One region of the Thalassospira sp. ABD4_177 genome, then DNA from elsewhere that is predicted to be linked to it. Evidence: riboswitches for the same ligand, from Rfam matches in the RefSeq annotation. Region 1 holds a riboswitch; each other region holds the start of a gene.

Region 1 (4,671 bases):
CTGGTCATGGCCATAACATCCCGCGCAGCCATACCGGTTGTGATGCATGTTTTGCCGCCGGCGCGTGACAATGGTTTGGGCAAAGGTGCGGGATCACCAAAATGGGTGATGGTTGGCCTTTCTGTGATTATCGCTGCCATCCTGTCATTCGTTTTGGCGGGCTTGATTGCGACCCTTGCGGTTCTGGCGGGCGCGGTCCTGGCTGTTGGTCTTGTCGCGGTGGTGGCGAAATGGCAGATCGGTGGTCAAACAGGGGATGTGTTGGGCGCCACCCAATTGGTAAGCGAGCTTTTTGTCGCAATTGCCTTCATCGCCGTCATCTGATGATTTGGTACAAGAAGAAGGGGTCATAAACCGAATGAGAACAACACGCTGGTGGTTGGTGCGCCATGCCCCGGTCAAAAACCCCGAACGACTGGTCTATGGTCAAAGCGATATGCCCGCCGATCTGACGGATCAACAGGCGCTCGCATCCCTTGCCGGGCAGTTGCCAAGGGATGCGGTCTGGGTCGCCAGCCACCTGTCGCGGACCCACGATACGGCCCGCAGCCTGCAGAGTTTCATGGATATCGACGTCGCCCCACAGGGCGAAAACGGTTTTGCCGAACAGCATTTCGGTGATTGGGAGCTGCAAAACTGGAACGACTTGCCCAAGGGCGAAACAACGCGTTTCTGGACGGACTTTGCCCGTCAGCATCCCCCGAAAGGTGAGAGCTTTGCCGATGTTGTCGGGCGCGTCGGGCCAGTATTCGGGCGATTAAACGATGCGTTCGCCGGGCGTGATATTGTCGCTGTGCTTCATGGTGGCACGGTGCGTGCCGTATTGGCCAACGCACTTGGCCTGTCGCTTGAAGCGGCACTGGCGTTTCATGTCGATACTTTGGGTTTGACCACGCTTGAATATATCGACGAGGTCGAAGAACCCGGTTGGCGTGTGACAGCCGTTAATCAGCGATTTTAAGCAAGCCTTTTACGCAGAAGCCAGTTCGACGTCTGATGCCATGTCATCAAGGGCATGTTCGGCCAGATAGCGGTCCACCATGTCCGGGCTCAGGTCATGTTTTTGGCAAATATCGAAAACATCCCGCAGATAGGCCTGATAATACGGTACCGGCCGGCTGCGTGATTTTGCACGGAGCTTGGCGACATTCGGGAAATCGCCAGCAAAGGATGCGCTTTCGATGACCTGAATGATGGTGTCGTCAATGATGGCGGCTGGCATGCCGCAATAGGTTTTGCCACAGGCTGACAGCATCTTGCTTGCGGTCGGAACAGAAATGCCTGGCTGTGAAAGCAGTTCGTTCAGTTCTTCCTGTCCGAAATCGGCAATCGACATCAGGGTCACAAGGGTCGACATATCGCGCACAAGCAGCGATAGCGCATTCACCCGAATGCCCCGTTCGTGCGACCAGATGATGGTCGCGATCACGCCCTTTGAAGCATCCTTGGCAAAGATTTCCCGGACATCACGCCGTGCCAGCGTGATTTCGCCTTCGTTGGCGTATTCCTCAAGAAAGTCCTGAAAGGACGGGTTTGGGCTGTTCAAACGACCAAGCAAACCCAACCACATGTCCTTGCGAGAGGACGTGGTCCAGGTTGGCGCATTCAACTGTCGGATTTTCGATAGGTGAGAGCGTATAGCCATGTGTTCTTGCAAACTTCCAGTTTACCCCAAGAGTTTCGGCGCAGATTTTTCTGCTGCCAGCCGGGTTTTGTGCTTTTCAATCCCGGGTTTTCGCCAGATTGCGGATTTTTCCGTCTCTGATTCCAGCGCAACGGTTTTGATGTTGGCTGAAATGGTATGACCTCTCAAGCAGACAATTCTTACAAATACTGACCTTCCGATTAGGGTGTGTGCGCAACGAAGGGTTAAGTCCCCAGAATGACCTTTGGCATTTTTGGCAAACCTGATAGGTTCGGCGCACCGTTCGGTGATGGGAAATCGGTGCAAGGCCGATGCTGCCCCCGCAACTGTATCGGGTTGGGAGATCCGGGTCGGCGCGATGGCGCCAGACCAGCCACCGGGCAACCGGGAAGGCGGATCGCTTTCATGCCCGCAGCCAGGAAACCTGCCGAAGGTGTCACTATTCTTTTGATGGTGGCGACGCAATCGGGCCTCGGTGGGAGGCCATGGCGAGGAATAAACGGGATGACCCAGACTTTACCCCCCACAGCACCCCTTGGCGGGACGCATCTGATCCTTGGCGGGGCGCGCTCCGGTAAAAGCCGGTTTGCCGAAAACATCATCAATCACGCGGGCGGCGGAACCTATATCGCAACCGGACGGGCCTGGGATGATGAAATGGCCAACCGCATCGATCTTCACAAACAATCGCGCGGCGATCTTTGGCACACCATCGAAGAACCGCTTGAACTGTGCGCAGCACTTCGGACCTGTAATGTTGCCGGTGGCAAGCCGGTTCTGGTCGATTGCCTGACCTTGTGGCTGACCAACTTGATGCTCGAAGATCGCGATATTGATGCCGAGATCTCAGCACTTTGTGAACTGGTGCCAACACTTGTCGTGCCGGTCCTTTTTGTGTCAAACGAGGTCGGCTTTGGCATCGTGCCGGAAAATGCAATGGCGCGCAGTTTTCGTGATCATGCCGGGCGCCTGCATCAACGCATCGGGGAGCTGGCAGACAAGGTCACCCTTGTGGTGGCCGGCATTCCGATGCAAGTCAAATAACAACATATAGCAACACAAAGAATTGATTTTTAAGGATTTCAGAAATGGCACAATTGGGCAAAATCCCGGCAACCGTCATTACCGGTTTTCTCGGTGCAGGCAAAACAACCATGATCCGCAATATGCTGGAAAATGCAGATGGTAAACGCATTGCGCTGATCATTAACGAATTTGGCGATCTTGGTGTTGATCGCGGCATCATCAATGGCTGTGGCATCGAAGGGTGCGCAGAAGATGACGTGGTTGAACTGGCCAATGGCTGCATCTGTTGCACGGTGGCAGATGATTTTCTGCCGACCATTCAAGGCCTGATTGATCGTGATACGCCACCAGATCATATTGTTATCGAAACATCTGGTCTTGCCCTGCCAAAACCCTTGGTAAAGGCGTTTAACTGGCCCGAAGTCCGGTCGCGCGTGACGGTTGATGGTGTGGTGGCTGTTCTGGACGGGGCCGCACTCCGCGATGGTTTGTTTGCCCATGATCACCACGCGGTTCAGGCCCAGCGCGAAGCTGATGACAATCTTGATCATGAAAGCCCGCTTGAAGAACTGTTCGAAGAACAGCTTCACTGTGCCGATATGGTGGTTTTGAACAAAACCGATCTTCTCACCGATGCCGAACGCAGCAAGGTCGAAGCCGATATCAGGGCGGAGCTTCAAAAGCCGTCAGTCAAGATCATCGCGACCGATCATTCGCGGGTTGAGAATGCCATCCTGTTGGGCCTTGGTGCCGCCGCTGAGGACGATCTTGATAGCCGGCCCAGCCATCATGACGATGGTCACGAACATGATCATGACGATTTTGACAGCTTTGTTGTCGCCCTTGATGCGATCAGCGATCCGGCAGCCCTTGAAAAGCGCCTGATTGATGTCGTGCGGCAGTTTGATGTCCTGCGGATCAAGGGGTTCCTTGATGTGCCGGGCAAACCGATGCGCCATGTGGTGCAGGGTGTTGGCGAACGGTTCCAGCGCTATTTCGATCGCCCGTGGGCAGACGGGGAAACTCGCCGGTCGGAACTGGTGGTGATTGGTTTGCATGGTCTCGACCGTGCCGCCATCGAGGCCGCAATAAAGGGGGCATAAGCCGGTTTGTTCACGTTTTGTTTCATGTGAAACATCATCTGAAAAGTGGTCTAAAAAAACGGCCTTAAAAAAACGGCCTCAAAAAAACGGAAAGAACCGATGCATCTTTTGGCAGCTCAGCCCGGAATGGTGACCGATGGCAGTGAGGCCGTGGACCTTGGACAGCAACCCGGTGATGTGGTGATCCTGTCGGCGGCTGAATCCGAACTGGCCTGTCTTGCCGGGGCGCAGGGGCGTCTGGTCGATGCATATCATGACGCGGTTCCGTCCTTGCGACTGGCAAGCTTGCTTCAGCTTGGTCACAACATGTCGGTCGATCTTTATATCGACGATGTGCTTTGCGATGCCAAATTCATCATCGTGCGCATTCTCGGCGGGTGTGGCTATTGGGATTATGGCATCGAACAACTGGTTGCTCTTGCGCGCGCCAAGGACATTCCCTTGGTCCTGTTGCCCGGTGATGATCAACCTGATGCGGAGCTGTTGTCGCTTTCGACCGCCAAGGGGCGTGAATACCAGAATATCTGGCGCTATCTGATCGAGGGTGGACCACAAAACTCCGAGAATTTACTGCGTCTTATATACGAAAACCTGAATTCAAATGTGAATTGGAACTGGTCACCCGCCGCCCCGCTGGTCAAGGCTGGCGGCTATTGGCCGGGAAAGGCACAGGCAAGCCTTGATGACATCAGGGCGAACTGGGTTGAAAATCAACCGGTTACACCAATTGTCTTTTATCGATCGCTGGTGCAGGCCGCCAATCTGGATGTCATTGACGCGCTGGTTGAGGAACTTTGTGCCAACGGTCTGAATCCATTGCCGATTTTTGTCGCCAGCCTCAAGGACCCGGTGGCCGCAGCATTGGTTGAAGACTGGCTGTGCGAAACCGATGCGGAA
Region 2 (4,671 bases), 790 kb from region 1:
ACCGCGCTTCAGATACATGCGCAGGTCAACCGGATCGGTGCCCGCCGCCTTAAGGTCAAAGGCCGCGCGCCAGATGCGGGTATCCATGATCGGTTCGATCTTGGTGCGGACAATCTCGCCGCGTGAGGATGTCGCAACCACTTCCGGGAACTCGCCATAGGCCAGGGTTCCAAGAACCTCGCCTTCGAACTCGACGGAAAACTTGATCTCGTCTTTCGGGCGATTGGTCCCGGGCTCCCCGCCGCGGCCCATGCGGGTGGCGGTGGCGCGTGCGAGTTCCTTGACCGGGAACGGGTTGTGGGCCTGCCAATGCAGGCGGTATTTGAACTGATAGCTGTTGCCCGCCTTGGCTTCGCCATTCGGGACCCAGAAGGCGGCGATGTTATCGTGGATTTCATCGTCGGTCGGAATTTCGATCAGCTGAACCGCGCCGTCATTCCATTCACCTTTCGGTTCGACCCACAGGCTGGGGCGGCGGTGATAGCGCACGCCATCCAGATAGTTTTTCACATCGCGATCACGCTGCATCAGGCCAAAGCCGCGCGGGTTCTGGTCGCCAAAGGCGGATGCACGAATGGTTTCCGGGTTATTCAGCTGTCGCCAGATGCGCTCGCCACCACCGGTCCAAAGTTCCAACCCGTCGCTGTCATGCACTTCCGGACGCCAATCAAATCGGAATGATTTATTCTGTTCGGAATACCAGAACATGCTGGTCAGCGGCGCGATGCCAAGCCGTTCGATGTCTTTTCGGACAAACAGATGCTTTTCAACATCCATGGTGACCCCTTCGCCGCGATAAAGCAGGAATTTATAAGCACCCGTGATGCTCGGCCCATCCAGCAGCGCATAGACCGTCACCGGGTCTTCGGGGTTTTTCGCCGGTTCGATAAAGAACTGTCGGAAATCGGGGAATTCTTCGGGGATGTTGGTTGCGGTATTGACCGCAATCCCGCGGGCAGACAGGCCATATTGGCCTTCATCACCAATGGCGCGGAAATACGAAGCGCCGAGGAATGCCGCCCAGTCCTGGGTTTTCCAGTCGTCGCGCGCCTGATTTTCATGCAGGCGGAAGCCGGCAAAGCCGCTATTGGCCGGCAGCTGGCGGGCAATGCTGTCTTCGGGCATGTCAAAGTAATCGGGCTTATAGATCACTTCGCGCGCCTGCCCGTTTTCCAGAAGATACATATGCACCGGCTTGGCGAAATACATACCCAGATGGAAGAAGGTTAGTGGATAGGTGCCCGATCCGTCGGAAAACGGCGAATGATCGCGTTTGTAATGCAGCTTGCCATGGGTATCGTAATCAATCTTGCCGACGATTTCCGGGTTCGGTGCAACGGGTGCTTCGTAGGGCTCGGTTGCCATTACCTTGGCGCGCTCAATCAGGCTCGCAAAATCAAAGCTTTGCGCATTGCCCAGATCAAGACCGGGGACCTCGGCCATCGCATGGCTATAAAGCGACATGCCCGGCAGGATCAGGCCAGCGGCGGCGATGGATTTCAAAAAGCGTCTGCGTTCCACGGAAGTCGTCATTTTCACCATGTTCCGATGATTACGTTAGCCAGCAAAGCATACCGGGCAGTGTGGAGGTAATCGGGACGAATGATGGCAAATTCAAGGTGACGATACGCTGGCCTGACACGGACGCGCGGCGCTTGACGAACAGTGTTATCTATGTGAAATCAATTTCTTGTCGGTATCCGAAATTCGGATAAAGGGAATTCGATGTGGTCTGGCCTTGCCAGATCATTGACCGAAGCTGCCCCCGCAACTGTAGGCGGTGAGCATTTTCTGATTTCGCCACTGGGTAATGCCCGGGAAGGCCAGAAAATGCAGTGACCCGTGAGCCAGGAGACCTGCCGACATGAACACGACGGACCGGGCGGGGTGCCCCGGAGGATGTCGGTACATGTCGCGTTATGCGCAGGTTGGAGCTCATTCCATCGGCGTTTAATCCCGAACATTTCCCGCCATTTTTCAGCACGCTAGCCAGTCCCTTGACGATAGTAACTTTGATGTTATGTTATAACATAACATTTAATGAGGCCGGTTGATTCCATTCCATAAAATGGATTCCGATCTGCCTCCGTGAAAGGACAATGACGTGATTACAATCAACAAACAGGGTCTGGCAGTCGGGGTGATTGCTGCTGGATTGGCATTCATGAGTGTGGGCGCCCAGGCAACCGATTATCCGCTTACAATCGAGAATTGCGGGCGCAGCGTGACTTTTGAAAAGGCGCCGGAGCGGGTTGTTTCGCTTGGTCAAAGCAATACCGAAATCCTGTATCGGTTGGGATTGGCGGACAAGGTTGTCGGAACGGCCGTGTGGTTCAATCCGGTGGCCGAGGAATATCGTGAAGCCAATGCCAAGGTGAAGCGCCTTGCCGATAATGATCCGAGCTTTGAAAGTGTTGTTGGCCAGAAACCCGATCTTGTGACCAACCAGTATCAGTGGCACGTCGGCCCGAACGGTGCGGTCGGCACGGTCACGCAGTTCAATGAGCTGTCCATTCCGGTCTATACCGCGCCGGCCGATTGTGTCGGCAAGGATAACAGCACCGGTGGCGATGGCACGCGCCTTGATGCGTTTTCGATGGATCTGATCTATCAGACGATCAGTGAAATGGCCCTGATCTTTGATGTTGAAGATCGTGGGGACAAGCTTGTTGCAGACCTGCGCGCGCGTGAACAGGCGGCGCGGGCAAGTGTCGAAAGCATCGATGGTAGCGGTATCAGCGCCCTTTTCTGGTTCTCAAGCGCCGAAATCGATGTTGATCCCTACGTCGCCGGGCAAAAGGGTGCGCCGGGTTATATTGCCAATATCCTGAATGTTCGAAATGTCATCGACAGCGACGATGAATGGCCGAAAGTCGGTTGGGAAACCATCGCACGCGCCAATCCGGACATCATCGCAATTGGCAAAATGGAACGTCGTCGCTTCCCGGCCGATGACTGGGAGCTGAAAATGAAGTTCCTCAAATCCGATCCGGTGACCAGCCAGATGGATGCGGTTCGCAATGACCGGATCGTGGTGATTGACGCAATGTCGATGAACCCGACCATCCGTACCATCGATGGTATTGAAATGATGGCCAAGGCGGTTGTCGATCTGCGCCAGAGCCAAATCAATTGACGGCCTTGCTTTCTTCAATCGTCGGACGTCGCACCGGCGCAGCTTTTGCTGCGCTGGTGTTGCTTGGCCTCGCGCTCGCCTTTGCGGCGTCGGTGGGGGAAACATCCATCCCGATCCGCACGGTGATCGATACCATCGCCAATCATGTGTGGGGTGCCGGTTACGCGATTGATCCGATTGATTCCGGTATTGTCTGGAACTATCGCCTGAGCCGGGCGGTGGTTGCTGCGTCCTGCGGCGCGGCATTGGCCTTGTCAGGCGCAGTCCTGCAGGCGCTTTTGCGCAATGCGCTTGCCGATCCCTATTTGCTTGGTATTTCCGCCGGGGCGTCCACGGGGGCGGTCAGTGTTGCCATCCTTGGTATCGGGGCGGGCATGTTTGGCATGTCGGTGGGCGCGTTTATCGGCTCTGTCGTGGCATTTTCCTTTGTCTCGCTGCTGGCGTTGCAGGCAGGACGCGGGACTGGCGCGATCATTTTGGCGGGTATTGCCGGTGCGCAGCTTTTTAACGCCCTGACATCGTTTATCGTTACAAAGTCTGCCAGTGCCGAGGAAGCCCGCGGGATTATGTTCTGGCTTTTGGGTAACCTCAGTGGTGTGCGCTGGCCTGATGCATCGCTTGCCCTGCCGATCGCCATTGTCGGATTGCTGGTCTGTCTTTGGCATGCGCGCGCACTTGATGCATTTACCTTCGGGCGGGATTCGGCGGCATCGCTTGGTGTGCCGGTGCGTCGTGTTTACGTCGTTCTGATTGGGGTTTCGGCCCTGATGACGGCGGTGATGGTAAGCATCGTCGGCTCCATCGGGTTTGTCGGGTTGGTTATTCCGCATGCGGCGCGTTTCTTTGTTGGCAATCGTCATGGGCTTTTGTTGCCCTTGTCCGCATTGATCGGCGCACTTTTCCTTGTTGGCGCAGATGTGATTTCCCGGGTGATTGTGCCCGGTCAGGTTCTGCCAATCGGGGTGATTACGGCCTTTGTCGGCGCACCGGCCTTCGCGCTTATTCTCTGTCACGGAAGGGTCTTGCGATGACCTTGGAGCTCCGCAATGTCGATTGGTCGGTCGGTTTCAAAAAGATCGTGCGGGATGTCAGCTTGCGCGTTGAGCCGGCCGAATTCCTTGGCGTCATCGGGCCAAATGGATCGGGTAAAACCAGCATGATGTCGGTGCTCGCAGGTATTCGCCCGCCATCTGATGGTCTGGCGCTGCTTGACGACCAACCAATGGGCAAGGTCGGGCGGCGTAATCTGGCGCGCCGGATCGGATTTGTCGAACAGCAGGCCGATACCATTGATCGCATCACCGTGCGCGAAGCCGTTTCACTTGGCCGGACACCCTATCTCAGTCTGCTCTCCCCATGGTCCGAAACCGATGATGATATCGTTGCCAACGCGCTTGAACGGGTTGCGATGGGCAATATGACCGACCGGATCTGGCACACATTGTCCGGCGGGGAAAAGCAACGGGTTCATATCGCCCGTGCATTGGCACAGCAACCTGATTACCTGCTTTTGGATGAGCCAACCAACCATCTTG
Region 3 (4,671 bases), 2.1 Mb from region 1:
TCAAGGGTTGGTCATGTCCGAAAAGATGGCTCATGCTTTGGGTGCTTTTGCTCGTAACCGTCGCGCTGCGATGTAGTAAATGATCCCGAAGGCACCTAATATATAGCCAATCCCACCCAGAATCGATTGAAGATCATTCTTTTCCTTATAGGCCGTGATTTCACGTCGCAGCGGACGCAATTCATCGCGGACAATGGTCGCGATGATCTTTTCCTGTTCGCGGGTGATTGCGGCGTTTGAGTTGGATGCAGTTACGCGTGATGCAGTGCCTGTTTGATTGGAGACCGCTTGTTCGACATCTTCGACAGTCGACAAATCACTTATGGCAAAACGCGCTTCGGCCACATGCCCCGCCCCAAGATCGGCGCGAAACAACAAATCAACATCACCGCTTGGCGTATAGACAAAGAAACCATCTTCATCGGTTGTCACTTCGTCGATCTTGTTGCCTTCAGGATCGAAAACCTCGACAAGCGTGTTTTCGGCCATATCCCCGCTTGAAAAGCCGATTTCACCTTCAATGTTCTCGCCGCTGGGAAACACCGACGCGATGACCTTGTGTGCCTGCACCGGCCCAGCGCCAAGCACCATTACCCCCAAAGCGAGGGCAACCATAACTGCCTTAGCCATTTGATGCCTCACCGGCCTGCTTTGCGCGAAGTGCCGCCGCCTGTAATTGGAAATCGGTTACAGGGTCTGCGGGCTGTAACAAGGCCGGTTTAACCTTTGCAATCAGATAAACCGCGGCCGCAGAAACCAGACCTTCGACAACCATGATCGGGATATGCGCAAAGAAGACGAGTTTCGCCGCCGCGACGAAGCCATCCCCGCTAAGCGCAAGGGAAACCGCCACACAAAGCGTTGTTAGCGCAATTGAAAAGGCCCCGGCAATGCCGCCCAGAATAGCGGCTGTTACCGGATTGCTGCGCGACACCATGCCGCGGAACAAGAGCCCCGCCAGAACGGCTGGAAACGCGATATTGACCGTATTGACGCCAAGAACCGTCAAACCGCCAAAACCAAAGAAGATCGCCTGCAGCAAAAGTCCTACAAACAGCGCAGGAAATGCAGTCCAGCCGAGCACCAGCCCGGCCAGACCGCTCATGATCAGATGCACGCTGGATGGTCCAACTGGCACATGAATAAGCGAAGCAACAAAGAATGTTGCTGACAAAACCCCGGTTGCGGGAATTTTATCGATTGGCAGCTTCCGCAAGCCCAGCCCAAGCCCGGCCACTGCAAGAACGCCCCCGCCAATCAAGACTTCCGGTGCCAGCGCACCATCCACAATATGCATCTGTTTTGTCCCTCGCCTATTTCACATCATAGGCGCGAACCCACAGGACTGCATCCTGTGAAAGCTCTTTGCCCTGAAATTCTTTTTCAGGGCCGCTGCCAAGTGCTGCAAATCCCCAAAACCCTGCCTTGGGGACACCAAAGGTGAAATACCCGTTTTCATCTGAAATTGCCACCACAGCACCACCTGGCATCGGCGATGCGGTTGGTCCCTGTGGTGTGTTGCTGGCCATATCGGGTTCTGCGGCCATGTATTCGATCTCAATCTCGCTACCCGCGACCGGCTGTCCTTCGCTCAGAACACGGCCGGTAAAGGTCGAACCGGCGATGATGTTGGTCGGGCGGTTCAGCGGCAGGATTTCGGTTTTCAGCCCTTGCGGCTCCATCCAGTCGGTCGGAATTTCGTTGCGGTTCACATAGGATTTTGTGATTTGCTGGATATAAAGTTCTTCGCTTTCCTCGTAATACGGGCTTGGCACGACAACCATGACATAGTCGCCGCTGCGGCGAAGGGAAAGCACACCATCAAAGGCCGCGGCCGAGTTCGCAGAACCGGTGAAGGTGATCGGCGAAAGTGTTGATTTCAAATCAATTTTCTTGCCGCGATTGATCGCGTAAAATTCCAGCGGCTCAGCCATATCCATGACATGGCCATTTTCGAACGGATGCCAGAAAATCAGCTTTACCGGCTGATCTCCGGCCTTGGTCACGTTTACTTCTGGCGTGTAGGCCAACTGAAAATGTGCCTGGGCCGGCATGGTTGCCGACAGCACGCAGGCGCTTGCGATTGCAAGCTTTCCAAGAGTCTTCAACATATAATCGTCTCTTTCTCAAACGATGCACGCAGGCGAAAAACCCAACGCGCAGGGTCAGGACAAAGAACGATAGGATGGCTGGAAGCAAGATTGCGGATCTTAGTAAGACCGTGTGTACCCCTGCAACCTGACGCTCACCCCGGCGTCCAACAGTTTGATACCAAGTGCCAGGCACTTGGCAGTCAAAGGCAGGTCTCCTGGCTCGCGGTTTGAAAAGCACTACGCCTTCCCGGTATATCCCAGTGGCATATGCAGTGCTTGGACCGCTTACAGTTGCGGGGGCAGCCGTGGCCTTGTCACGCGTGACGCACCACGTTCCCTTTTAAGTTGATCCATTCAGATCAACACCAAAGACACTGTCATAATCCACGTGCGGCGGATCGCTGTCAACTCTTAGCCCGGTTGTGGGGCCATAATCTTTTGGGGGGACGGCTTGACCTGATTGGAGCGCCGGGCAAAGATCATCACCACCTTTGGCGACGGGCTTCAAATGCCTGCATTACGATGGGCGGAAACATCATGACACCTGAAACGGTTCTTGTTTTCTGGTTCAAGGAACTCGAAGAAAAACAGTGGTTTATCAAGGACACGTCCCTTGACCGCCACATCACTGAACGGTTTTCCGATTTTCATGCCGCCGCGTGTGCCGGTGAGCTTTTTACCTGGCGCACAACGCCCCATGGGCGCCTGGCCGAAATCATCGTTCTCGACCAGTTTTCGCGTAATATGTATCGCGATCAGCCGCAGTCCTTTGCGTACGATACGATGGCACTGGTGCTGGCCCAGGAAGCGGTTGCCTTGGGGCTTGATCGCAAACTGGTAACGCCGCAAGAGCAAGCCTTTTTGTATATGCCATACATGCATTCAGAATCCGAAATCATCCACGAAGTCGCTGTCGATCTGTTTTCTCAGCCGGGCCTTGAGCATAATTACGAGTTCGAGCTGAAGCATAAAAAGATCATTGATCGTTTTGGTCGCTACCCGCATCGCAACGACATACTTGGCCGCACCTCAACGCCAGAGGAAGCAGCGTTTCTCAAGGAACCGGGTTCATCGTTCTGAACATGAAAAAAAGGGACGGTTTCCCGTCCCTTTCATTCGGCGTCGCCAAATTCCCAAACGATCAGCCAACATCCCGGTCGCGATTGTCCCACCAGTCTTGAACAAGGTTTTCGGCCTCGTCCATGTAGTCGGCCTTGCCGGCAAGGAAAGCTGCCATGGCTGCACTGCCCTTGATCTTGGCTTCGGCGGGCGTGTCTTCAACGTCGCCGCGCCACACACCGAGAAAATGTTTGAGCGATATCGGGCTTTGCTCTTCGCCGTCCTTGGCGGTTTTGGGCAGCATCGCTGGCCAGCGCACATCATTGAGTTCCCCGTTATCAAGCATCCGCAGGTCCACATGCTTGTAAGGGGTTCTTTCGGCCTCGCCCCCGCCGCCCTTGATCACACCAATACGTGGCAATTCCAGAAGCTTGCCTGTTTCCCGATGAACATCGAGGAACGCCGGGTGAAACACACCCAAAAATGCCGATTTTGCCTGCAACGGGTTCAGCAAACGAAGCAAGGTATTGACAGGGCTGCGCAAACCAAGCAACGGACGCAGGCCAATCAGTTCCTGAAGCTTCGGATGCATATGACGCAGCGGCAGATAGGCAAATCCCTTGGATGCGATATCTGATCTGGCTTCTTCGGCAGACATGGCAATCGGCAGTTTCAGCGCCTTGATGGCGGCCTCGGTGCCCATGCCATTGACCAGATGCGAGTTATAGCCATGCATCAGGATTGGCACACCGTTCTGCGACAGCAACAAGGCAGAAAGCACAAACCATGGCAAACCACGGGTTCGGCCCGCCGCATATGACGGCCAATCGAGTGCCGGACGGTCAAGATTTTCGTCCTCACCCTCTTCATCCGGTTCAAGACGGGCCGCCTTCCGGACGGCCTCGATCATGCCAGCGAGTTCTTCAGGGGTTTCCGCCCGATAGCGCAGCATCAAAAGAAACGCGCCAAGCTGGATCGGTTCGACCTCATCGCGCAGAATCATCGAGAACGCGTCAAAGGCTTCCTCGCGGGTCAGGCTGCGTGACCGGCCCGGCCCACGGTAAAACGTCCGCAGATAGCCCGAAAACGGGTGTGATTCTGGTAAGGCATTCTCATCCTCGAGCTGTTCAAGATGCTCGTCGGTCATAGGGCTTCACCGGATAGTTATGTCGTTACTGATCGTGGATGCGCGTAAAGACCCACTCCGTCTCGGTCGAGAGGTCATCCTGATAGCTGTAGCCATCCACATTGAATTTCTTGAGCTCTTGCGGGTCTTCGATCCGATTGTCAATCATATAGCGCCCCATCATGCCCCGCGCACGCTTGGCCGAGAAACCGACAACCTTGACCGTACCACCCTTTACCTCTTTGAAAACAGGGGTAATAACCGGGCCATCAAGTACCTTGGTCTTGATCGATTTGAAATACTCGTTCGAGGCCAGATTGATCAAGCTGCGATCCTTGTGACCCTTGGTGATTTCGTTGATTTCTTTTGAAATCTTGTCATCCCAGAACGCAT

The links. Region 1 has a riboswitch for cobalamin ahead of cobU (bifunctional adenosylcobinamide kinase/adenosylcobinamide-phosphate guanylyltransferase). Riboswitches for the same ligand answer to the same signal wherever they lie in the genome.
Region 2: another riboswitch for cobalamin. It lies ahead of ACXAF0_RS05910 (ABC transporter substrate-binding protein); the one in region 1 lies ahead of cobU (bifunctional adenosylcobinamide kinase/adenosylcobinamide-phosphate guanylyltransferase).
Region 3: another riboswitch for cobalamin. It lies ahead of ACXAF0_RS12090 (DUF4198 domain-containing protein); the one in region 1 lies ahead of cobU (bifunctional adenosylcobinamide kinase/adenosylcobinamide-phosphate guanylyltransferase).

What each region holds. Positions count from the first base shown of each region.
Region 1 is NZ_JBSWWO010000001.1:506,678-511,348, forward strand. It holds gene cobS (adenosylcobinamide-GDP ribazoletransferase) at 1-324, shown strand, start outside; gene ACXAF0_RS02400 (histidine phosphatase family protein) at 359-961, shown strand; gene ACXAF0_RS02405 (hypothetical protein) at 971-1,645, opposite strand; cobalamin riboswitch at 1,901-2,091, shown strand; gene cobU (bifunctional adenosylcobinamide kinase/adenosylcobinamide-phosphate guanylyltransferase) at 2,150-2,689, shown strand; gene cobW (cobalamin biosynthesis protein CobW) at 2,734-3,774, shown strand; gene cobN (cobaltochelatase subunit CobN) at 3,874-4,671, shown strand, end outside.
Region 2 is NZ_JBSWWO010000001.1:1,292,463-1,297,133, forward strand. It holds gene ACXAF0_RS05905 (OpgD/OpgG family glucan biosynthesis protein) at 1-1,533, opposite strand, end outside; cobalamin riboswitch at 1,678-1,878, shown strand; gene ACXAF0_RS05910 (ABC transporter substrate-binding protein) at 2,105-3,136, shown strand; gene ACXAF0_RS05915 (FecCD family ABC transporter permease) at 3,133-4,167, shown strand; gene ACXAF0_RS05920 (ABC transporter ATP-binding protein) at 4,164-4,671, shown strand, end outside.
Region 3 is NZ_JBSWWO010000001.1:2,632,306-2,636,976, forward strand. It holds gene cbiQ (cobalt ECF transporter T component CbiQ) at 1-34, opposite strand, end outside; gene ACXAF0_RS12080 (cobalt ABC transporter permease) at 31-630, opposite strand; gene cbiM (cobalt transporter CbiM) at 623-1,297, opposite strand; gene ACXAF0_RS12090 (DUF4198 domain-containing protein) at 1,314-2,111, opposite strand; cobalamin riboswitch at 2,282-2,478, opposite strand; gene ACXAF0_RS12095 (DUF924 family protein) at 2,631-3,173, shown strand; gene ACXAF0_RS12100 (glycosyl transferase family protein) at 3,235-4,299, opposite strand; gene yaaA (peroxide stress protein YaaA) at 4,325-4,671, opposite strand, start outside.